Regions from separate parts of the Sinorhizobium sp. 22678 genome, predicted to be linked through region 1. Evidence: predicted binding sites of a transcription regulator. Region 1 holds the regulator's gene; the other holds the start of a gene.
The links. The regulator HrcA, encoded in region 1, represses chaperone genes, less so after heat shock. The targets are predictions, from matches to a motif close to GTTAGCACTCNCNNNNNGNGAGTGCTAAC.
Positions count from the first base shown of each region.

Region 1 (11,290 bases):
GCTGGGGCCAATGCGCCGATCAGCTTGCAGCACTCGTTGCGAAACTCTGAGGGGAGGACCGGGTCATGACCATTACCGGGAGCAGCAATACGGCCATTGCGGAAATCGAGGAGGTAATCGGGGGCTGGGCGGAGGCGTTGCGCCGGAAGGATGCCGCCCGCGTCCTCGCCCACGGCACGGACGATTGCCTCGTCTTTTCCCTGGCGCCGCCCCTCAAGGCCTCCGACGCAGATGCCGGCGGCCTCGAGCAGTGGTTCTCCACGTGGAAAGGACCGCTCGGCTTCACCCTCGAGGATCTCGACGTTTCGGTGAGCGGCGACGTCGCCTTCGCCACTGCGCTGACGCATCTTTCCGGCGAGAAGCACGATGGTCAGAAGGCGGCGCTCTGGTATCGCCTGACCTTGGGCCTGACGCGCACCGACAGGGGATGGAAGATTGCCCATCAGCACGAATCCGTTCCCTTCTACATGGACGGGAGCTTCAAGGCGGCGATCGATCTCGATCCTCGATCCGAGGTCGACTGGCAAGCACCGTCGCGCCCGCCCATGCCCGGTGTCATCGCCTATCTCAACGTGGAGGATGCAGATGCGGCGGCGGCCTTCTACGTCCGCGCTTTCGGCGCCAAGGAGGAGGACCGCAAACTTGCCCAGGACGGAAAGCGCCTCATCCACTGCCACCTGACGATCAACGGCGGCGCATTGATGCTGAACGATCCCTTCCCGGAATTCGGCCATCCCTGGAAGCCGCCGGAGGGCTTCGTGCTGCACCTCGTCGTCGACGACGCGGATTTCTGGTGGAAACGGGCGGTGGAGGCCGGCGCGGAGGTGACGATGCCGCTGGAGATCGCCTTCTGGGGCGATCATTACGGCCAGCTCAAAGATCCCTTCGGGGTTACCTGGGGGATCGTCGCACCGGTAAAGGAAGGCGGTTGAACCGCTCGGCCCGCGATCAGCAGGCGAGGTCGGCCACCACGGCGTCGAGGATCAGCATTCCGGCGGGCGTGCAGCGCAGCCGCGAATTGCCGATCCGTTCGATGAAACCATGCTCGATCAGGAACTCTTCCCGGGCCGGATCCGGATCGCGGCCCGAGAGGGTCTGCCAGCGGGCGAGATCGACGCCTTCGCGCAGCCTCAACCCCATCAGCAAAAGCTCATCGGCCTGCGCCTCGAAATCGAGCAGTTCCCGCTCGATCAGGCCTTCGCCGCATTCTTCGACGCGTTGCAGCCATGCCTCGGGGTTGCGCTCGGTTGCGGTCGCGATCTTGCCTGATCCGATCGCCAGCCGCCCATGGGCGCCGGGGCCGATGCCCGCATAGTCGCCGTAGCGCCAATAGGTGAGGTTGTGCCGGCTCTCGGCCCCCGGCCGGGCATGGTTGGAGACCTCATAGGCCGGCATGCCGATCGCCGCGGTGATCTCCTGCGTGGCCTCGTAGAGGACAGCCGACTGCTCGCCATCCGGAACGACGAGCTTGCCTGCCTTGTGCAGGCCGTAGAAGGGCGTCCCTTCCTCGATGGTAAGCTGGTAGAGCGACAGATGATCGACGGCGTAGGAAACCGCCTCCTTCAGTTCGCGCTCCCATTCCTCGACCGTCTGGTTCGGCCGCGCATAAATCAGGTCGAAGGACATCCGCGGAAAGATCTCGCGGGCGAGCCGCACGGCCTTCAACGCATTCTCGACATCGTGCAGCCGCCCGAGAAATTTGAGGTCACGGTCGTTGAGAGCCTGGACGCCGAGCGAGACGCGGTTGACGCCGGCCGCCCTATAGCCGCGGAAGCGCGTCGCCTCGACGCTGGAGGGGTTCGCCTCCATGGTGATCTCGATGCCATCGGGCACGTGCCAATGCCGGGCAATGCCGTCGAGGATCGCCTCCACCGTCTGAGGCTCCATCAGCGACGGGGTACCCCCGCCCATGAAAATGCTGGTGACGGTTCTCGGACCGGAAAGCGCGCGCACCGCAGCCATTTCCTTCAGAAATGCGGCGACGAAGCGAGGCTGATCCACCGGCTGGTGGCGCACATGGCTATTGAAGTCGCAATAGGGGCATTTCGCCGCGCAGAACGGCCAGTGCACATAGACCCCGAAACCGGGATCCATGCCGTCACCGATCGCTGAAAGCGGGGCTATCTGCATCGTCTCTCTACTCAGGCGCCGAGACAGGTTTCGGCGAACAGCTTGAATGCGCGGGCGCGGTGCGACAGAGCCTCGGGATCGCCGGGCTTCCAGCCATGCTTCTCCTCCGCACTCATTTCGCCGAATGTGGTGTCGTAGCCCTTCGGTTGGAAGACCGGATCGTAGCCAAAGCCGCTGGTGCCGCGCGGCGGCCAGACGACATAACCCTCGACCTCGCCGCGAAAGAGCTCGACATGCCCGTCCGGCCAGGCAAGGCAGAGAACGGACACGAAGCGTGCGGTACGGCTTTCGGGCGTCACCGCACCCTTGTCGCGGAGCGCCTCTTCGACCTTTTCCATGGCCATCTGGAAGTCGCGGCTGCCGTCCTCACGTTCGGCCCAGTTGGCCGTGTAGACGCCGGGGGCGCCGCCGAGCGCGTCGATGGCAAGACCGGAATCGTCCGAAAGCGCCGGCAGTCCGGAAGCCCTGGCCGAGGCGAGCGCCTTGATCGTCGCGTTCTCCTCGAAGGTCGTGCCGGTCTCTTCCGGCTCGACGAAATCGAGATCGGCTGCCGATTTCGCCTCGAAGCCGAGCGGCCCGATGAGATCGCGGATCTCACGGATCTTGCCGGCATTATGGCTCGCGACGACGAGCGTCTTGTCGATCAGTCTGCGCATCTGTTCCGTTCCGTTCAGGTTCTGCCGAAATCAATCCTTGGCCCAGAGGCCCGCTTCCGCGCATTCCAGGCTGTTGCCGGCCGGATCGCGGAAATAGAAGGAGCGGGCGCCGTTCGGCCAGCGGACATCCGCCTCGATCGAAACTCCGGCTGCCTCCAGTTTCGCCTTCCAGGCATCGAGTGCCTCGGCGGCGACCCGGAAGCACATGTGCCCGTTGCCCTTCGTCCCGTGCGGAGGCACGGGAAGTGCGCCCGGTGCAGGCGGCTTCACCGTCTCCGCCGGGTTGAAGATCAACAGCACGCCTTCGCCGCAGCGGAAGAAGACATGGCGGCTACCGGCGCGCGTGATCCTTTCAAGGCCGAGGACCGTTCCGTAGAAGGCCTCGGCCTGGTCGAGATCGTCCGCGTAAAGCGCGGTTTCCAGAATGCCTTCGAATGTCGGCACCGGACCGGTTCCTCTCAAGTGATCCAGAGCACTTCCGGAAAGCCATGACGGTGTTCCGTCCGGAGGTGCATATTGTCGAAGCGTCAGATCATCTCACTGCTGCCGTGCAGCAGAGAGCAGTCTAGCCTGCTATCGCCTGCTTCTGCATTTCGACGAGTTCGGCAATGCCGTTCTTGGCGAGCAGCATCAGGCTTGCAAATTCTTCTTCGCTGAAGGGCTTGCCTTCCGCCGTTCCCTGGATCTCGACCAGGCCGCCGCTGCCCGTCATCACGAAATTGGCATCCGTCTCCGCAGCCGAGTCTTCGAGATAATCGAGGTCGATGACCGGCTGATTGGCGAAGATGCCGCAGGAAATGGCGGCCACATGATCTTTCAGGACCTTCTCCAGCTTGACCATGTTGCGCGCTTCCATCCACTTCAAACAGTCGTGGAGGGCGATCCAGGCGCCGGTGATCGACGCAGTGCGCGTGCCGCCGTCGGCCTGAAGCACGTCGCAGTCGATCGAGATCTGACGTTCGCCGAGCGCCGGAAGATCGACCACGGCTCTGAGCGACCGCCCGATCAGCCGCTGGATCTCCTGCGTGCGGCCGCTCTGCTTGCCGGTCGCCGCCTCGCGCCTCATGCGCTCGCCGGTCGCGCGCGGCAGCATGCCGTATTCCGCGGTGATCCAGCCCTTGCCGCCGTTGCGCAGCCACGCCGGAACTTTTTCCTCCAGGCTGGCGGTGCACAGAACATGCGTGTCGCCGAAGCGTACCAGGCAGGATCCTTCCGCATGCTTGGAGAAATTGCGCTCGAACGAGACCTTGCGCATTTGGTCGATTTTTCTACCGGATGGCCGCATCGTCAACTCCTGTCGATCCCGACTGCATGTTCCTTCGAGTCCTGTTCGGTTCAAGGACAAGACCATGCAGAATTCAAAGTGCTCCAGCGGCCTTTGCGCGTCTGAAGACACGCGGCGCTTTCGTGAGCCTTCTAGATCATGGCGTGGGCAAAGGGAACCGCTTGATGTCGAAGCTTCGCAGTGATTTTTCCCTTTTGCCATTCCCCGTGCGGATCACTATATTCTTTGCGAACACGGGATACTGATCACGGAGTGACATGGTACTGCGCAACCCTGGAACGAAGGGGATCGCATCGGCGCTGGACGAGCGCTCCGGCGAGATCTTCCGCCGCATTGTCGAGAGCTATCTGGAAAGCGGGGAGCCGCTGGGCTCGCGCAATCTCTCTCGGCTGTTGCCGGTGTCGCTGTCGCCGGCCTCGGTTCGCAACGTGATGAGCGATCTCGAGGATCTGGGCCTGATCTATTCCCCCCATGTCAGCGCCGGCCGGCTTCCGACGCAGCTGGGCCTGCGCTTCTTCGTGGACGCCTTCATGCAGGTGGGCAATCTCTCGCCGGAGGAACGCGCCTCGATCGAAAGGCAGGTTCACCCGGGAAATCGCGACTGGTCGGTCGAAAACCTTCTTACCGAGGCGAGCCAGATGCTGTCCGGCATGTCGCGCGGCGCAGGTCTCGTCATCACCACCAAGAGCGACCCCGTTCTCAAGCATGTCGAGTTTATCCGGCTGGCGCCGACCAAGGCGCTGGCAGTGCTCGTCGGCGAGCACGATCAGGTGGAGAATCGCATCATCGAGCTGCCGGCCGGGATCACCAGCGCCCAGCTCACCGAAGCGGCGAACTTCGTCAACGCTCACCTTGCCGGTCAGACGATCCCCGAACTGCGGACGCAACTGGAAAAGGTCAAGGAGACGGTGCGCGGCGAGCTCGACGCGCTCTCGCAGGACCTGGTCGAGCGTGGGCTGGCGATCTGGTCCGGAAGCGAGGGCGACGGCCAGCCGGCGCGGCTGATCGTCAGGGGCCGCGCCAATCTGCTCGAAGGATTGGAAGGGACGGATGACATTGAGCGGCTGCGCATGCTCTTCGATGACCTCGAAAAGAAGGACAGCCTGATCGAGATCCTCAACCTCGCCGAGAGCGGCCCGGGCGTGCGCATCTTCATCGGTTCCGAAAACAAGCTGTTTTCACTCTCCGGATCCTCGCTGATCGTCGCTCCCTACCGCGACAGCGACGACCGTATCGTCGGCGCGGTCGGTGTCATCGGGCCGACCCGGCTCAACTATTCCCGCATCGTTCCCATGGTCGATTACACCGCGCAGCTCATGTCGCGGCTGTCGCGCTGAGCGAATCCTTTTGATCGATGCAGCAATCGACTCTTGATTTTTCGGGCCCAAACATCGATATCGGGCTTCAAATCCAGGCAACAGAACGTTCAAGCAAAGCGACTTCCGCTGGTTTGATGATGCCGAACAGAGCAAAAGACAGAAATTCGGAGAACGTCATGACCGACGAAACGAACAAGAACGGACCCGAGGCCGCGGCGCCTGAAGAATTCGAAACAGCCGCTGAGCCGCAAGCCGCGGAGAAGCCGGAGGCGGATGCTTCCACGACCGCGCCAGATCCGCTTGAGCTTGCCAGGGCCGAGAGTGCGGAACTGCGCGACAAATATCTTCGCCTCGCTGCGGAGATGGACAACCTGCGCCGGCGCACCGAACGTGACGTGAAGGACGCGAAGTCCTATTCCGTCGCGGGCTTCGCGCGCGACATGCTGGCGGTCTCCGACAACCTGCGCCGCGCGCTGGATGCGATTCCGGCCGACGCCAGAGAGGCGGGCGATGCCGGCCTGAAAGCACTCATCGAGGGCGTGGAGATGACCGAACGGTCGATGCTCGCGGCGCTCGAGCGTCACGGCGTGAAGCAGTTGGACCCCACCGGTCAGAAGTTCGATCCGAATTTCCACCAGGCCATGTTCGAGGTCCCGAACACCGAGGTCCCGAACAACACGGTCGTCCAGGTGGTCCAGGCGGGATACACGATCGGCGAGCGCGTTCTGCGCCCGGCGATGGTCGGTGTTGCTAAGGGCGGCCCGAAAGCCGCGTCCTCTGAAAGCGAGACGCCTGCTGCCTGACGGCGCATGAATGCGATTTGCGAAGGGCCGCGCACTCTGCCAGGTGCGCGGCCCTTCGTCATTGTTCGAAATATCGCATGCTCTTCCAACCGGCTCCGGCAGGACAGCAGGCAGAAGATACTCAGGCAGCGTGCGAGGTCGTGTCGTCGCTAAGCAGCGTGTAGATCGCGCTTGCCGAGTCGCTCGCTCGGATACGCGACACCATGTCGTGGTCGCGCAGCACGCGGGCGATGCGCGAGAGCGCCTTGAGGTGGTCGGCGCCGGCACCTTCCGGTGCAAGCAGCAGAAAGACGAGGTCGACCGGCTGGTCGTCCAATGCTTCGAAATCCACGGGCGTATCGAGCCGCGCAAAGATACCGACGATCGACGGCAGACTGCTGAGCTTGCCGTGCGGGATGGCGATGCCGTTGCCCACCCCGGTCGAGCCGAGTCTTTCTCGCTGCAGGATGACGTCGAAGATCTCCCGCTCCGGAAGACCGGTGAGCTTCGATGCTTTTGCCGCCAATTCCTGAAGGAGTTGCTTCTTCGAGTTGGCCCTCATGGCCGGGATGATCGCATTTTGATGCAGCAAGCCTGCCAATGCCATTCTTTTATCCTCGTTCGCCGGTTAGAGCCTGGCAATCTCATCACAAATGCGCCGTGATGGCTCTACCCATCTTTGTCTTGGCGGGTCGAATGCACAGAAAAGTCGAGCTTTTCCGCCGTCCCGCTGATCGGAAAGACGGGGGACGCCAGTCCGGCTGGCTTCCCCCATCCCCACTCATGCCTTGATATTGGCGGCGTCGATCCAGCCAATATTCCCATCGTTGCGCCGATAGACGATGTTCAGGTCATCCTTGCCGGGGCTGCGGAACATCAGCACCGGTTCATCCGTCATGTCCAAGGCCATAACGGCATTGGCGACGGACATTGTTCTCAACTGTTTCGTTGTTTCGGCAACGATCGTCGGCGCATAATCGTCGGGGACTTCCTCGTCCTCGAAGGGCACCGAGTCCATCACTCGATAGGCCACTTCGGTGGCATTCTGCCCGTTGCCGTTGTGATGGTCCTTGAGCTTGCGCTTGTAGCGCCGGAGCCGCTTCTCGATGCGCTCCGAAGCCGCGTCGAAGGCTGACTGTGGCTCGTTCGCCTGACCGTTTGCCTGCAATACCACGCCCGTATCGAGATGAAGCTTGCAGTCGGCGCTGAATCGCGACCCTGACTTTTCCACAGTGACCTGGCTCGAATATCCTCCGTCGAAATATTTGGTTACGGCCTGCTCGATCTGCTCGCCGATGCGGACGCGAAACGAATCGCCGATTTCCATATGTTTACCGGATACACGCACACTCATGGAGTTTCCTCTCTTGTTCGTGAATTGCGTGCCCAGTCTATTCCAAGCGCCCCCGTCATCCAAGCACTTCAGCGACGGGAGTCCCGAACAACCGAAATCGTGAGCGCGCGCTGCCTCTATGCAAGCGCGGCGGCCTCATATCCGCTGTACCGCGCAGAGTCAATTGCGCGTCGTGGGATTAAACGTTCATCGAGCCCCGGCGGTTCCGCAGGCGAGAGCCCAAAGCGCAACCCGGCTTATGCGCTTGCGGCCGCCCGGAAATGCTCAGAATGCCGTGGTTTTGGCCAGCGCGCGTTTCTCGCGGCGGCGCTGGACGGAGGAAGGGATGCTCATCGTCTCGCGATATTTTGCGACGGTGCGTCTGGCGATATCGACGCCGGCTTTCTTGAGGACGTCGACGATATCGTCGTCCGAGAGCACGGCATCGGCGCTTTCCTGATTGATCATCGTGCGGATGCGATGGCGCACGGACTCGGCCGAATGTGCATCGCCGTTTTCCGCCGAGCCGATCGAAACGGTGAAGAAATATTTCAGTTCGAAGAGCCCGCGCGGGGTCAGCACGTATTTGTTGGAGGTGACCCGGCTCACCGTCGACTCGTGCATCTTGATCGCATCCGCGACGATCCTGAGGTTCAGCGGGCGCAGGTGGCCGACGCCGTTGACGAGAAAGGCGTCCTGCTGCCGGACGATTTCGCTTGCCACCTTCATGATCGTCCTGGCGCGCTGATCGAGGCTGCGCGTCAGCCAGTTCGCATTTTGCAGACACTCGTTGAGAAAGGCCTGTTCGCCGCTGTTCTTCCGGCTGGAGCGCGATATTTCGGTGAAATAGTCGTGGTTGACGAGAACCCGGGGCAGGGCATCCGGATTGAGCTCGACCAGCCAGCCGCCATCGGGTGCGGCGCGCACGACGACGTCGGGAACGATGGCCTCGAAGACACCGGTTTCGAAGCTGGTGCCCGGTTTCGGATCGAGCTTGCGGATCTCGGCGAGCATATCGACCAGGTCTTCCTCGTCGACGCCGCAGATCTTCTTGAGACTTGCGAAATCGCGCCGTGCCAGGAGCTCGAGATTGGCCACGAGCGCTTCCATCGCCGGGTCGAGGCGATTGCGGGCGCGCAGCTGAATGGCAAGACATTCGCCGAGCGTGCGCGCAAAGACCCCCGGTGGATCGAACTGCTGAAGCACCTGCAGCACGCGCGCCACGTCCTCGCCGGCCGCGCCCAGCTTCTCGGCCGTCTCGGCGAGGTCGGCGTGCAGGTAGCCGGCATCGTCGAGCTGGTCGATGAAGTGCAGGGCGATCAGCCGATCGGAGGCAGTGCTGAGTGCGAAGGGCAGCTGCTCGGCGAGCGTCTCCCTCAACGTCTTGCGGCCGGCAACGAAATCGTCGAGATCGTAGCCCTCGGCGCCGCCGGCGCCCGGCATGGATTTCCATTGGCCGAGAAGCTCGGGCGCATCCGCCCGCTGCGGCGCCGTATCGTCGGGGAAGACGTTGGCGAAGTCGGCGTCAAAGCCTTCGCTGAGCCTCTCGCCGGATCTCGACATGGCGCTGTCGTACAGGTCGCTCTGACCTGCCGCTTCGTCGATTTCGCCGCCGGTCTCAGCCGGATGCGGACTGGCATCCTCGCGATCCGATGTCGTTGCCTCATCGGCCGATTGGACCTCCAGCAGCGGGTTCTTCTCGACTTCCTGCGCGATGAAATGGCTGAGCTCCAGATGGTTCATCTGAAGCAGCTGGATCGACTGCATCAGCTGCGGCGTCATGACCAGCGACTGCGACTGTCTCAGATGAAGGCTGGCGGACAAGGCCATGCTGGCGTGAAACTCCCGTCGAGTTCTCCGAGCCGTGTCCGCTTGGACGGGCCCATTTTTTAGTTGGCCCAAAAATTGCTTATTACTGGAATTTGGTCAAGCACGGACGGCGGCGGAGGTGCCGATTCAGCCGGCGGTCGTCCGTTCTGCCGGAATGCACGCTGCCGGCAGATGTCAGAGGCTGAAATTGTCGCCGAGATAAAGCCGGCGCACGTCCGGGTTGGTGACGATGTCGTTGGCGCGGCCATGCGTCAGCACTTCGCCGGCATGGATGATATAGGCCCGATCGATCAGCCCGAGCGTCTCGCGCACATTGTGGTCGGTGATGAGGACGCCGATGCCGCGCGACGTGAGGTGGCGCACGAGCGCCTGGATATCGGCGACGGAGATAGGGTCGACGCCTGCAAAGGGTTCGTCGAGCAGCATGAAGGTCGGGTCGGTCGCAAGCGCACGGGCGATTTCAAGGCGCCGGCGTTCGCCGCCCGATAGCGCGATGGCCGGCGATTTGCGCAGGTGCGTGATCGAAAATTCACCAAGCAGATCGTTGAGCTTGCTCTCGCGGCGTTCGACGTTCTCGTCGTGAACCTCCAGCACCGCGCGGATGTTATCCTCGACCGTCAGCCCGCGAAAGATCGAGGCCTCCTGCGGCAGGTAGCCGACGCCCAGGCGCGCCCGGCGATACATGGGCATCGTCGTGACGTCGTTGCCGTTGATCTCGATCGAGCCCTCGTCCACCGGCACGAGGCCGGTGATCATGTAGAAGCAGGTCGTCTTGCCTGCGCCGTTCGGACCAAGCAGGCCGACAGCCTCGCCGCGGCGCACGACGAGCGAGACACCGTTGACGACGCGGCGCGAGCGGTATGATTTCGTAAGGCCCCGGGCAATCAGCGTGCCGTCGTAGCGCGCCTTGTCGACCGCGCGGGCAGCTGTCGCTGCCGCCGACGGCTTTTTGCCCCGTTTGCGTTTTTGGAGGAAAGGAATCTGCACGAGCGGGTCTATGTCAGTTCGTCTTGCGGGACTGCGGATCGAGCTGGATCTGTACGCGGCCGCCGCAGGCGTCGAGCTGCGCTTCGCCGGTGTCCATCTGGACGTTCAACTGGCAGCCCACGAAGACGTTCTTGCCTTCCGACAGCACGACCTTCTTGCCCTTGAGCACGATCGTCTGGTTGGTCAGGTTGACGATGCCGCTTTCGCCCGTCGCCTGCTGCGCACCGGAGCTGAGGAACACCTTGTTGCTGACCTCGATCCGATCGATATCGGCGTTGCCGCTGGTGACCGAGCCGCCGCCCGCCTTGTAGAAGACGGTCATGTTGCCGGCCTGCAGCGTCGTCGTGCCCTGGACGACCTTCACATTACCGGTGAAGATCGCCTTGCTTTCCGGATCCTTGATCTCAAGCTTGTCGCTCTCGATCTGGATCGGCTGGTCGTTCGAAAGCTGAAGGCCCTGCATGCGACTGGAGGTTGCCTGCGCGAGGGCGGCGGAAGCAATCAGCGAAGCGCCGAGCCCGGCCACGGCCAGAGCGGCTGAAATCCTTATGAGAGCGGCAGGTTTGACCGACATGGCTGCAGGGGATCCTGTTCTTGGGGTCCTGTTATTTTGCGTTTTTGCGAATGGCGCTGGGTTCGATATTGACCCTTACCATGCCTTCGAAAGTTACGACACGTCCCTTATCTGTCATTCGCAGCTTCTGCGCAATGATCGATCCGCCCTTCATGCTGATGGCAATCGGTTGTTTCGTCTCCATTTCGCCGGCATTGATGTCCAGATAGGCGGACTGGAAATCGGCATTGACGCCATTATTCATGGAAATCGTGAACGGGGCGTTCATGTCGAGCGTATTCGCGCCGCGGTCGTAGATACCGCTCGTCGCATCGACCGTGGCGATCAGCGTATCGTTGACCGGCATCTCGGCGTGAATGGTCTCGAGTGTGATCAGGTTCGGGTTGGCGATATC
Region 1 covers NZ_JBQEMS010000004.1:292,763-304,052, forward strand. Annotated here, with positions in the region: gene ACTJKL_RS09020 (SRPBCC family protein) at 1-50, shown strand, start outside; gene ACTJKL_RS09025 (nuclear transport factor 2 family protein) at 66-932, shown strand; gene hemW (radical SAM family heme chaperone HemW) at 949-2,130, opposite strand; gene rdgB (RdgB/HAM1 family non-canonical purine NTP pyrophosphatase) at 2,142-2,786, opposite strand; gene ACTJKL_RS09040 (VOC family protein) at 2,817-3,230, opposite strand; gene rph (ribonuclease PH) at 3,352-4,071, opposite strand; gene hrcA (heat-inducible transcriptional repressor HrcA) at 4,329-5,408, shown strand; gene grpE (nucleotide exchange factor GrpE) at 5,567-6,193, shown strand; gene ptsN (PTS IIA-like nitrogen regulatory protein PtsN) at 6,315-6,779, opposite strand; gene hpf (ribosome hibernation-promoting factor, HPF/YfiA family) at 6,954-7,526, opposite strand; gene rpoN (RNA polymerase factor sigma-54) at 7,791-9,335, opposite strand; gene lptB (LPS export ABC transporter ATP-binding protein) at 9,510-10,316, opposite strand; gene ACTJKL_RS09080 (LptA/OstA family protein) at 10,336-10,896, opposite strand; gene lptC (LPS export ABC transporter periplasmic protein LptC) at 10,928-11,290, opposite strand, start outside.

Region 2 (11,290 bases), on a different contig from region 1:
GGGCCAAACCCACCGACCGGCCACTCACAACGCCGCGCCAACGGCGCTGTGTGAAGACGCTGCAGCGTTGCGAGGCCGATGTGCCCGGCTTTTCTTGCGGGCGCATTGAATACTTGGTGATCCCGTGCGACTTTCGAAGCGCATAATGGGAGCCTCTTCCGTGAGGTAGCTCTACGTTCACTGGCGGCCGGGCAGGTGATTTCCCAATGGCGGCCGCTTGCGGCCCAAATCCGAATGTTTCCAAGCGAAAGGACCACGCAATGGCGAAGAATACGATTTGCCTATGGTACGATAAGGACGCCGAGGCTGCCGCTCGTTTCTACTGTGAGATCTTTCCTGACAGCGCGGTGCGTGCCGTGCACCGCGCACCCGGTGACTACCCCGCGGGCAAAGAGGGCGACGTGCTGACGGTCGACTTCACCGTTGCGGGCATTCCCTGTATCGGCCTCAACGGGGGGCCCGCATTCAAGCACAACGAGGCTTTCTCCTTCCAGATCGCCACCGACGATCAGGAAGAGACCGATCGCTATTGGAATGCCATCGTCGGCAATGGCGGCAAGGAAAGCGCCTGCGGCTGGTGCAAGGACAAATGGGGAATTTCCTGGCAGATCACTCCGCGCGTGCTGACCGACGCGATGGCGGCCGGCGGCGACGAAGCAAAGCGAGCGTTCGAGGCGATGATGGACATGAAAAAAATAGACGTCGCTGCAATCGAGGCGGCGCGGCGCGGTTGATGCTCCACCGGACTGCGGCCCGGTTTGCGGCAAGAGCGTCCGCGTGTCCCTGTGCAGACGCTCGGACCGCCAGTTAGCTGAGCATTTCGATGTTTCATAGAAACGTTGAAATGCTCTAACCCTTTGGTCCAACGCACTTCCGGACGGAAAACCGTCACACCCTTTTCCTGGAAGTGCTCTAGAAGGAGGTTCCTTGAGCCTTTTCTGTCGCAAGAAGCTGACGAAGTGAACTCTTCGGCATCGGTCTGGACAAATGGAAGCCCTGCAATTCGTCACAGCCAAGCTTGCGCAGGATCTCGCTCTGCTCCTCGGTCTCGACTCCCTCGGCGGTGATGCGCAGGCCTTTCGCATGTGCGACACCGACGATGGACTGCACGACCGCCACGCCGCCACCGGGCTGATCGAAGGCGTGGACGAAAGAGCGATCGATCTTGATCCGGTCGACCTCCAGGCGCTGCAACCGCCCAAATGAGGAGAAGCCCGTACCGAAATCGTCAAGTGCGAACTTGACGCCGAACTCGCGTAGCGCCGTGATGTTTTTTTCGCAGACGCCGGCTTCGTCGAGGAGAGCCGTTTCGGTGATCTCGAGCTCCAGTCTCGACGGCTCGACCCCGAACTGCCGCAGCAGTGAGAGAACCTGGGCGGCATAATGCCGTTGTCCAAGCTCGACCGCGGAGACGTTCACTGCGATGTCGAGGCCCGGAAATTCATTCGCCGTAGAACAGGCTTCCTTCAGCACGAAAGCGCCGAGCCGATCAATGAGGCCGGCAGTCTCCGCAAGCGAAACGAAGGCATCCGGTGCTATGTTGCCCTTGCTCGGATGCCGCCAGCGAATAAGAGCTTCCAGCGAGCTTATCTCGTGGGACTGCGCCGAATATACGGGCTGGTAGAAGACCTCGAGCTGATTGCCGGCATCCAGGGCCGCTCGCAAATCCTGTTCCAGATCCCGCTTCGTCCTGATCAGTTCGTCCATGTGAGGGCCAAACACTGCGTATCGGTTCCGCCCGGCCGACTTGGCGTGGTAAAGCGCGATATCGGCCTTCCGCGTGATCTCGACGGGGTCGGCGCCATTCCCGGTCGCGACGGCCACACCTATCGAAAGTCCGATGAGAATCGGCTGTCCGTCTATCTCGAAAGGCCGGCGGATCGAAGCGATCAGCGAGTCACAGAGCTTCTCCACCTGATCCTGGCGGGTGCGTTCGACGATGATGGTAAACTCATCGCCACCAATTCTGGAAATGGCGGCACCAGCAGCGGTTTCCTTAAGCCGTTTCGCGACCTCGACCATCAGCCGATCGCCAACAGGATGGCCGAGTGTGTCGTTCACTTGCTTGAAGCGGTCGAGATCGAGGTACAGGAGAGCATTGGCTTGATCGATTGTCGACGTAGCGACGACCCGCGCCAGCAGACCGTTGAAAGACGCACGGTTGGCGAGGCCCGTCAACGGATCGTGACGCGCCAGATGGTTGAGCTCCGCCTGGCTTTCCTGCAGACGTCTCGACCGCCTCCGCAATACGATACTGAGCGCGCTGGTGAGGGCAAAGAGGAGGGCGCCGGCGACCAGAAGCACCGGCGCCGTGGCCTTCATCACATCGGCACCGGGCCTGAACGGGAGCCAGGAGAAATACCCTATCGTTTCTCCGGACGATGAAACGATCGGAGCATAGGACCGCTGCCGACCGAGTTCTGGCAAAACAGAAAAGCGCAGGTCCTCGAAACCATAATCCTCACCGAGATGGGTCAGGAGATCGCCGTCGAGAAAGCGGACGGCCAAGTGCAGAAATTCCCTGCCGGGCTCCTGAACGATATCACCGGTGTCCGACACGATCGGCTTCACGCTGATAATCGCCGGGCGGCCCCCGATGCGTACGAGATCGCTCTCGCCGATGGACAGCACCTGCTCGCTCGTTCCTTCCTCGTCGCCTGCTGCGAGCCTCTCTTGCAGCTTGGCGATTAGCGGCATTGCTTCGGGTTCTATGTTGCTGAAAGCTTCGTCAGTCCGGCCGGCAAGAAAGGCGTATAACGGTTTACGGTCCGGACTGATCACGAATGCGCCGTCGTGTCGGAAATAGCTGTTCATCCAGCTGCCCAGGTTGGAATCAACCCACCGCGAATCCCATTCCTGCGAAACTTTTCTGACGGCGTCATCCCAGACGGTGACGCTCTCCTGATCATGGGCGATGCTGCCTTGCATCTTGGAGATGACAAGCTCGACGAGGTGTTGCTGCCGCTTCACCGCCACAGCGTCCGATTGCTGCGCCGACCAGCGGACGGCCAGGTATATGCCTCCCATCAACGCCATTGCGATGGCCAAGGGCAGCATCCACCTGAAAACCGCGACTTTGCCAGCCACAAACCTCATCCGCACTCCTCCTGACAGGGCTGCTCATCATTGAGCTGAACGTCTTAAAACGGCGTAAGCTTCGCACGTGCCCTTCGGCATCTCACGATCTAGTCCGCTTTGACCGTGCTTTCCCTGTCCGCACGCTTGCTTCTCCGCATGGCGTATCCGGGTGCGATCTTCGGATGGGCGAGTTTCAAAGACCGAGGCAATTCGTCTGAAAGCGCCTCGCGGACGGCGTCGCCCATCCCGAATACCACGAAATCCGCCTGCAGCGATTCAACGAGCTGGTCTCTTTCTGTTGTGTCCGGCCGGCCATCCTCTTGCCACAGAACGATCCCGATGCGCGCCGCAGGGGCCATGCGTTTCAGCCGACGCACGGTAAACTTGGCATGTCTCATGAAATCCTGGTCGAGAACGCTCAGGACGACGGCGTTTCGCCCCTCGAGTTTCAGAGCCTTTATATTGCCCGCCTTGAGGACGTCGTGACCGGCGTGAGCCGCCTCCGCGCCCTGGATCCATAGGGTCTGGGCGAGCATCGATGCGGCAACGTCATCGAGATCACTGCGCCCTCCGACGCACAGGACGGACTTGCCGTCGCCGAGGGGAAGATCATATTCGTCCGCATCATCATCACCATTTTCCTGCGCTTCCGCGCCCGTTTCCTCCTCCTCCTCCTCCTCTTCGCCGGCAATCTCCTCGAGATTGGCGATGAGGGTGTTCGCACTCTGGGCAATCTGAGCCGCCTGGGCGTTCGTCAGGGCGCCCCGTGCGCGGTCCCGCTCCGCCAGGAGCAGTGCGGGAATAGCAACCGTGTCGTAGAACTCGACGAGATACTTCTCCTCCAGCATGTCTTCCGCATTGTCCGTGGCCTCATCCGGATCTCCGGCGAGCAGACGCTGATAGAGGCGCTCCTTCGGATCGAGCACGGGCTCGTTGCCCAGCAGTATCTCCAGAAACTCGAATTGCGGGACGTGGCGACCGAGAACGACAAGGCACACGGTGAGCGGCGTCGACAGCACCAGTCCGACCGGCCCCCAGAGCCATGCCCAAAAGATCGCCGCGACGATGATCGCAAGCGGCGACAAACCGGTGCGGGAACCGTAAAGCCAAGGCTCGACGACATTGTTGCTCACGAGCTCGAGGACAATGAACAAGGCCGCCGTCCAGACGAGCAGGCTCCATCCAGGTGCCGCGGCAAACGCCAGGAACAACGGCAGAGCCGCAGCGATGACCGGCCCGATGTAGGGGACGAAGCGCAACACGATGGCGAGCATCCCCCAGAGGACCGCATTGGGGATACCGAGCAGCGAGAGGCCGATGGCCAGCGGAATGCCGTAGGTGATGTTCACGACCAACTGCATGAGCAGGTACCGGCCGACGCGAGCGCCCGCGTCCTGAAGTGCTTCGGTCGTTCGATGCAGGTCGCCGTAGCCGACCAGCCGAATGAAACGGTCGCGCAGCTCCTCCCTCTCGAACAGCATGAAGATGACCACGACGATGACGAGGCCGGTCGTCGCCAAGGGCCCAAGCAGAGGATTGATGATATTCTTCAGTGTTTCGACCGGCCGCTGCGGAGAGAAAATCTCCACGAGCAACGGCTGGGTCTCCGGCGCCGGTTCGGGTGAGGCGCGCACCTCTGGTTCGGGCCGGCTGATCTCCGTGCTGATCCTCTCTATGACGCGGCCAATCCGTTCAAAAATCTGGCTTTCCGATCCGGTCTCCTTCAGGGTCCTGACCTTCTCGACGATGTTGTACTGATAGGTCGGCAGGTTCTGAGCCACCTCGCTCACTTGCATCGCTATGACCGCGCCGAATGCGGACAGGAACAGAAAAGCCGTCGTCACCGTCCCGACGACGGCCACCGAACGGGGACAACCGACTCGACGCAGCCTCGAAACCAGCGGCGCGAGCGCAAAGGTGAGCAGAATGGCGATGGCCAGCGGCAGGAAGACGTCCCGGGCGAAATAGAGGACGGCAACCGTGGCAGCGGTTGCGACGAGGGTCGGTAGACGTGACGGCTGCGCCGCGGCTGCTGCGCTGCGCGCAAACGCGATTTGCTGCAGGCCGCCTGCGGCGGCTGCACGATCCTGGTCAACGCCACGCGAGAACTTCAGCACCACACCCTCCACCACATCACCCGGCGGTCGACCTGGTTGCGACCAGCAGGCAAGAACCTTGTTCGCAAGTAGGTAGGGCAGTGTTTGGCGCCGCCCAGCAGATGCTCCGTTGCATGGAACCGCAGCAGTTGCCATTTCCGGTGCCAAAGCCAAGCCGCCCACCAGCATGGCGGCCGGAGCATCGCGCCGGGAACCATTCTGCGCCCGGCGTGTTTCTGCGACGGGGGATCAATCGCGGTCTTCTGAAGAGGTAACCACATGAAAAATATGATCATTGCCGCGGCAGCACTGATGAGCGCCGTGGCCACGACTTCACTCGCGCAGACGACGCCTTCAGCGGAAGGAGAAACGCCTGCTGTCGCAACGCCCGATTCTGAGAACCCGACGGCACCGGTCGAAGGCGCGAACAGCTTTACTGAAGCGCAAGCGAAGGAACGGATCGAAGAGGCCGGATACACCGAGGTCAGCGGATTGAAGCTCGATGACAAGGGTGTGTGGCAGGCAACTGCGATGAAGGAGGGCAAATCCGTTTCGGTCGCTCTCGACTATCAGGGCAACGTAACGGCGCAGTAGTCCACAGACACCAAAGGAAAGGGAGAACGAATATGAGAACCGTAACAGGGCTCTTTGACGACTATGCAGATGCTCGCGAGGCCGTAAGCGATCTGGAAACGGCAGGCGTTCCTTCAGACAACATCAGCATCGTCGCGAACAACACGGGAGATCGCTACTCGACGGACGGCTCGAACGCGGCCGAAGGGGCCGGTGCCGGAGCTGGCCTCGGCGCTGCCGGAGGCGGCGTCGTTGGCCTTCTGACGGGGCTTGGCCTTATGGCCATTCCTGGAGTTGGCCCAGTGGTGGCTGCCGGCTGGCTTGCCTCCACCGCGGCCGGTGCGGCCGCCGGCGCAATCGCCGGGGGCGCAGCTGGTGGCCTGATAGGTGCGCTGACGGAATCCGGCGTCGATGAAGAAGACGCCCATGTCTACGCCGAAGGCGTTCGCAGGGGGGGCACTCTGGTCACGGCAAGGGTCGAAGACAGTGTCGCACCCCGAGCAGAAGCGATCCTGAAACAGCGCAAAATCGTGGATCCTGCGGCCCGCAGAAGCATCTATGCCCAGGAAGGATGGTCACGTTTCGACGAAAATGCCGATCCGTACACGCTCGATCAGGTCGAACGGGAGCGTGAGCGGTACCGCGGCATGATGCCATAACGGCAGGGCTGACGTCCGCCGCTGCGGGGGCTGCAAGCGCGGCCGGCCCTCGCAGCTATCTCCACGGCCGTCGAGCAAAATCGGTAGCGCACGCACGCGCCCCATGCTTCTTCTGGGGCGTGCTCACTTGATCTTCAGAAGCAGCATCTTGCCGGCCATGGTAATGCCGTGAGCCGACTCCTCGGGCGGAACATCCGTATCGAGCGCCTTCACGAGGTTGTGCTCGCGCAGCTCGTTCAGGGTCGCGGTCGTCAGGAACTTGATCTTCTGCGGCCGTTCCTTGAACCGGTCCTTCCTTGCATAGGTGACCTGGGCATTCAGGTGCGTCCACCTCTTCCCACCCTGGGGATGCACGTCACCGTCCTTGGCAAGCTTAAGGCCCCGGATCTGCGTTGGCGTCAATTCAATCATGTCGTCGTCTTTCGTACATCTTCGGTAAGGGAGCGGCGCAGCGACCCTGCGGCGTCGCGGAATGAAACCAGCCTCCGGCGCCGGTCGTCCCAGAGCACGAGCCGGACGCATTTGAGGCTGTCCCACAAGGTGATCCGTCCGATGCCGGCAAGTTGCGGATGGTCACGCAGTACTTCCGGCAGACGGTAATAGGGGATCCGGCTGGACAGGTGGTGCACGTGATGAATGCCTATATTGCCGGTGAGCCACCGCAGCACCGGCGGAAGATCGTAATGGGAGGCGCCATGCAGCGCCGCCTGAGGAAACCGCCAATCCTCGCCCGCCGACCAGTGAGTCTCCTCGAACTGGTGCTGCACATAGAAGAGCCAAACGCCGGCTGCACCTGCGAGCAGCACGACCGGAAGATGGATCAGGAGAAAAGGTCCCAACCCGACGGCCCACACCATCAAGCCGGCCAGCGTAACGATCGCAAGATTCGTCCCCATGGTCGAAATCCAAGGCAGAGCACCCGAGTTCATCATCCCGAACGGCAGGCGTTGCTTGAACAGGAAGAGCCAGGCCGGCCCGATGCCGAACATGACGAGCGGGTGCCGGTACAGCCGGTAGCCGAGGCGCTTCGTCGGCGAAAGGGCTCGGTACTCGGCAATGGTCAGCGTGGTGATGTCACCAACCCCGCGTTGGTCGAGATTGCCCGCAGTCGCATGATGGGCGGCGTGTGCACGCCGCCAATAGTCGTAAGGGGTCAGGGTCAGGACCCCGAGCACGCGGCCGGTCCAGTCATCGAGCCCCCGACGGGCGAAAAACGAGCCGTGGCCGCAATCGTGCTGGATCATGAACAATCGGAGCAGGAAGGCGCTGGCAGGAAGGATCGCGATCAGCCCGGGCCAGAAGCCGTGGGCCAGGGAAAAGGAGGCCGCTGCCCAGAAGATGGCGAAAGGAACGAGAGTGACGAACAGTTCGAAGGCGCTACGCCCCAGACGGGGCTGCCGGTATTTCGCCAGCGTCTTCAACCACGCTCCAGCATTGTCCTCAACAAGTGAAGCGGGTGGATAGACATGTGCGCTCATTATAACCGGTCCGTTTTTCGCTCGCCCCGTGATCATCCGCCAGGGCAATGGGCTGCGCCCGTGGAACGGGAGCAGGTGTTGAAGTGTTACGCCCGGCGGGCTTTGCGGGCCGCATAGCGGCGGTCGCGTTCAGCCTTGCGGGCCGCTTCGTCGGCGACGACGCGCGAGACCCGATCGGCAATTTCTGCCTGGCGGGCTTCGGCTTCAGCCCTTTGCTCGGCCTCGGCAGCCGCGGCCAACGCAGCGGCTTCTGCCAGGATTCGCTCGTTCTCGGCTGTCTTCAGCGCTTCGCGCTCGGCGCGGCGGGCCTCCCTGGCACGGTTGGCCGCTTCGCGCGCAGCCAGTTTTTCCTGCATTTCAGGGTCGGTCGGCTTGGGAGCGGATGCAAATTTTGTCAGAAGCTGGCGCTTTGCATCTGCCGCGGCATTGCGTCGTTCGGCAAAGCCGTTGTCGTTCGGGTGTCTCAATCGTTGTTCCTTTGATATCGTTTGGTCGCGAAGACCGCCTCAACGGAAAAAGGCCAGACATTCGCCTGGCCTCTTCGAACCTCTTGCCGCGATGCCAGTACATCCGTGGTCATCAGCGGCGAAAAAGCATTAGGCAGCGCGGAGCTGGCCTGCGGACATCTTGCCCGACTTGTTGTCGCGCTCGAGCTCGAAGCCGAGCTTCTGACCTTCAACAATCGAATTCATGCCTGCGCGTTCAACAGCAGAGATGTGAACGAACACATCGGCGCTGCCGTCGTCGGGCTGAATGAAGCCGAAGCCCTTGGTGGAATTGAACCATTTAACTGTGCCAGTGGTCATAACGAACCCTTTCTTAGCAACATAGATCACCGCTGGGCGACGCACAGCGGGGTTTCGACTTTTGAGAGAGGGAAGTTCGTCAAGAGACGCGCACAGCGCAGCAAAACAAATATCGGCAAACAAAGTATCGATGTCTTCTCATAGACGAGAGCGGCGGCCGCGTCAACCTTTTGTTTTCAGAAAAATCGAAGACAACCTTTGGTAGATAAATCCAGGTGGTCGCGTTCCTTTCCATACCGGTGCACCCGCCGCTAGGCCAAATGAGCTGAGTACACCGGTACGCCTCGAAGTGTTTTTAACTAACGAAGGCACAGTCTCCTACTCAACCTGACTAATATCTTGCCGCGGAAAAAGGTAATTTAAGTACGTCAAAATATTAATTCCATTTCTCCCAGACAACAATTCGCGTAAATTGCAGACACCGATTTCAGGTCATATTCAGCTTCGAATAATATTTCTTGGCACTCCTATTAATCGATTGCCGTCGATGCTATTTAGGAGTTGCAGCCGCCCTATACGCCGGTCGCAGAAAGAATCCCATGACATTTCGCCCGCTCCTCGACCGCGTCGTCATCCGACGCGCCGAAGGTAACATCAAATCCAAGGGCGGGATCATCATCCCCGACGCCGCCAAGGAAAAGCCCCAAGAGGGCCAAGTGATCGCCGTCGGTCCCGGCTCCCGCGACGAAAGTGGAAAGCTGATCCCGCTCGACGTCAAGATCGGCGACACGATCCTGCTCGGTAAATGGTCCGGAACAGAGGTCAAGATCGATGGCGAAGACCTACTGATCATGAAGGAATCCGACATCATGGGCATCGTCGCAGCAAATACCGTCGCAACCGCCAATGCTGCCTGATCCCTCGAATTTCGATCCCTTATCTCAAGCCCGAACAGGCCAAAGACAATGTCCGCCAAACAAATCATCTTCTCCACTGACGCCCGCGATCGCCTGCTTCGCGGCGTGGAATTGCTCAACAATGCCGTCAAGGTGACGCTCGGCCCGAAGGGCCGCAATGTCGTCATCGACAAGTCCTATGGCGCTCCACGCATCACCAAGGACGGCGTGTCCGTCGCCAAGGAAATCGAGCTTGAAGACAAGTTCGAGAATATGGGTGCGCAGATGGTGCGCGAGGTAGCCTCAAAGACCAATGACCTTGCCGGCGACGGCACCACGACGGCCACCGTGCTCGCCGCGTCCATCTTTCGCGAAGGTGCTAAGCTGGTTTCGGTGGGCATGAACCCAATGGACCTAAAGCGCGGCATCGATCTTGGCGTTGCCGCCGTCCTCGCGGAAATCAAGGTGCGCGCCACGAAGGTCATCTCGTCGAGCGAGATCGCGCAGGTCGGCACGATTGCCGCCAATGGCGACGCCAGCGTCGGCGAAATGATCGCAAGGGCGATGGAGAAGGTGGGCAACGAGGGGGTCATTACCGTCGAAGAGGCCAGGACGGCCGATACCGAACTCGACGTCGTCGAGGGCATGCAGTTCGATCGCGGTTATCTCTCGCCGTATTTCGTGACCAACGCCGAGAAGATGCGCGTGGAACTGGAGGATCCCTATATCCTCATCCACGAGAAGAAGCTCGGCAGTCTGCAGGCTATCCTGCCGATCCTTGAGGCCGCGGTGCAGACCGGGAAACCGTTGCTGATCATCTCCGAAGACGTCGAAGGCGAAGTGCTGGCGACGCTCGTCGTCAACAGGCTGCGAGGTGGCCTGAAGATTGCGGCCGTCAAGGCTCCCGGCTTCGGCGACCGCCGCAAGGCCATGCTGGAAGACATTGCCATCCTGACGGACGGCCAGACGATCTCCGAGGATCTGGGTATCAAGCTTGAGAACGTTACGCTGGATATGCTTGGCCGCGCCAGGCGGGTGCTGATCGAGAAGGACACCACCACAATCATTGACGGCTCCGGCGACAAAGCCTCCATCCAGGCGCGCGTCAGCCAGATCAAGGCGCAGATCGAGGAGACGGCGTCCGACTACGACAAGGAAAAGCTGCAGGAGCGGCTGGCGAAACTCGCCGGCGGCGTCGCGGTCATTCGCGTCGGCGGCGCGACCGAGCTTGAAGTGAAGGAAAAGAAGGATCGCATCGACGATGCCCTGAACGCTACGCGCGCGGCGGTCGAGGAGGGCATCGTTCCCGGCGGCGGAGTGGCGCTACTACGGGCAAAATCGGCCCTTGTCGGTCTCACCGACGAGAACGCCGACGTAGCGGCAGGCATCTCGATCGTGCGCCGGGCACTGGAAGCACCAATCCGCCAGATCGCCGACAATGCCGGCGTCGAGGGTTCGATCGTTGTTGGAAAACTTATCGACGGCAGCGATCACAATCAGGGGTTCGACGCGCAGACGGAAACCTATGTCGACATGATCAAGGCCGGCATTGTCGATCCCGCCAAGGTCGTGCGGACAGCCTTGCGGGACGCGGGCTCGATCGCGGCTCTTCTGATCACCGCCGAAGCCATGATCGCCGATATTCCCGAGAGGGAGTCTCCCCAAGGCACCGGAAACGGCGCCATGGGCAGTATGGGATACTGAGAGCAGTGCCTGAACCGTTCGGCCCGGTGGTCAGGCGGCGAAACGCGAACAACGACGGAG
Region 2 covers NZ_JBQEMS010000007.1:146,447-157,736, forward strand. Annotated here, with positions in the region: gene ACTJKL_RS12955 (VOC family protein) at 261-734, shown strand; gene ACTJKL_RS12960 (putative bifunctional diguanylate cyclase/phosphodiesterase) at 913-3,096, opposite strand; gene ACTJKL_RS12965 (AI-2E family transporter) at 3,186-5,195, opposite strand; gene ACTJKL_RS12970 (PepSY domain-containing protein) at 5,454-5,768, shown strand; gene ACTJKL_RS12975 (general stress protein) at 5,801-6,406, shown strand; gene ACTJKL_RS12980 (hypothetical protein) at 6,530-6,817, opposite strand; gene ACTJKL_RS12985 (fatty acid desaturase) at 6,814-7,884, opposite strand; gene ACTJKL_RS12990 (DUF6481 family protein) at 7,971-8,351, opposite strand; gene ACTJKL_RS12995 (cold-shock protein) at 8,481-8,690, opposite strand; gene ACTJKL_RS13000 (co-chaperone GroES) at 9,230-9,547, shown strand; gene groL (chaperonin GroEL) at 9,596-11,230, shown strand.
Region 2: ACTJKL_RS13000 (co-chaperone GroES) is a predicted target of HrcA. The motif match lies at 9,148-9,176, and genes of this name have one in related genera.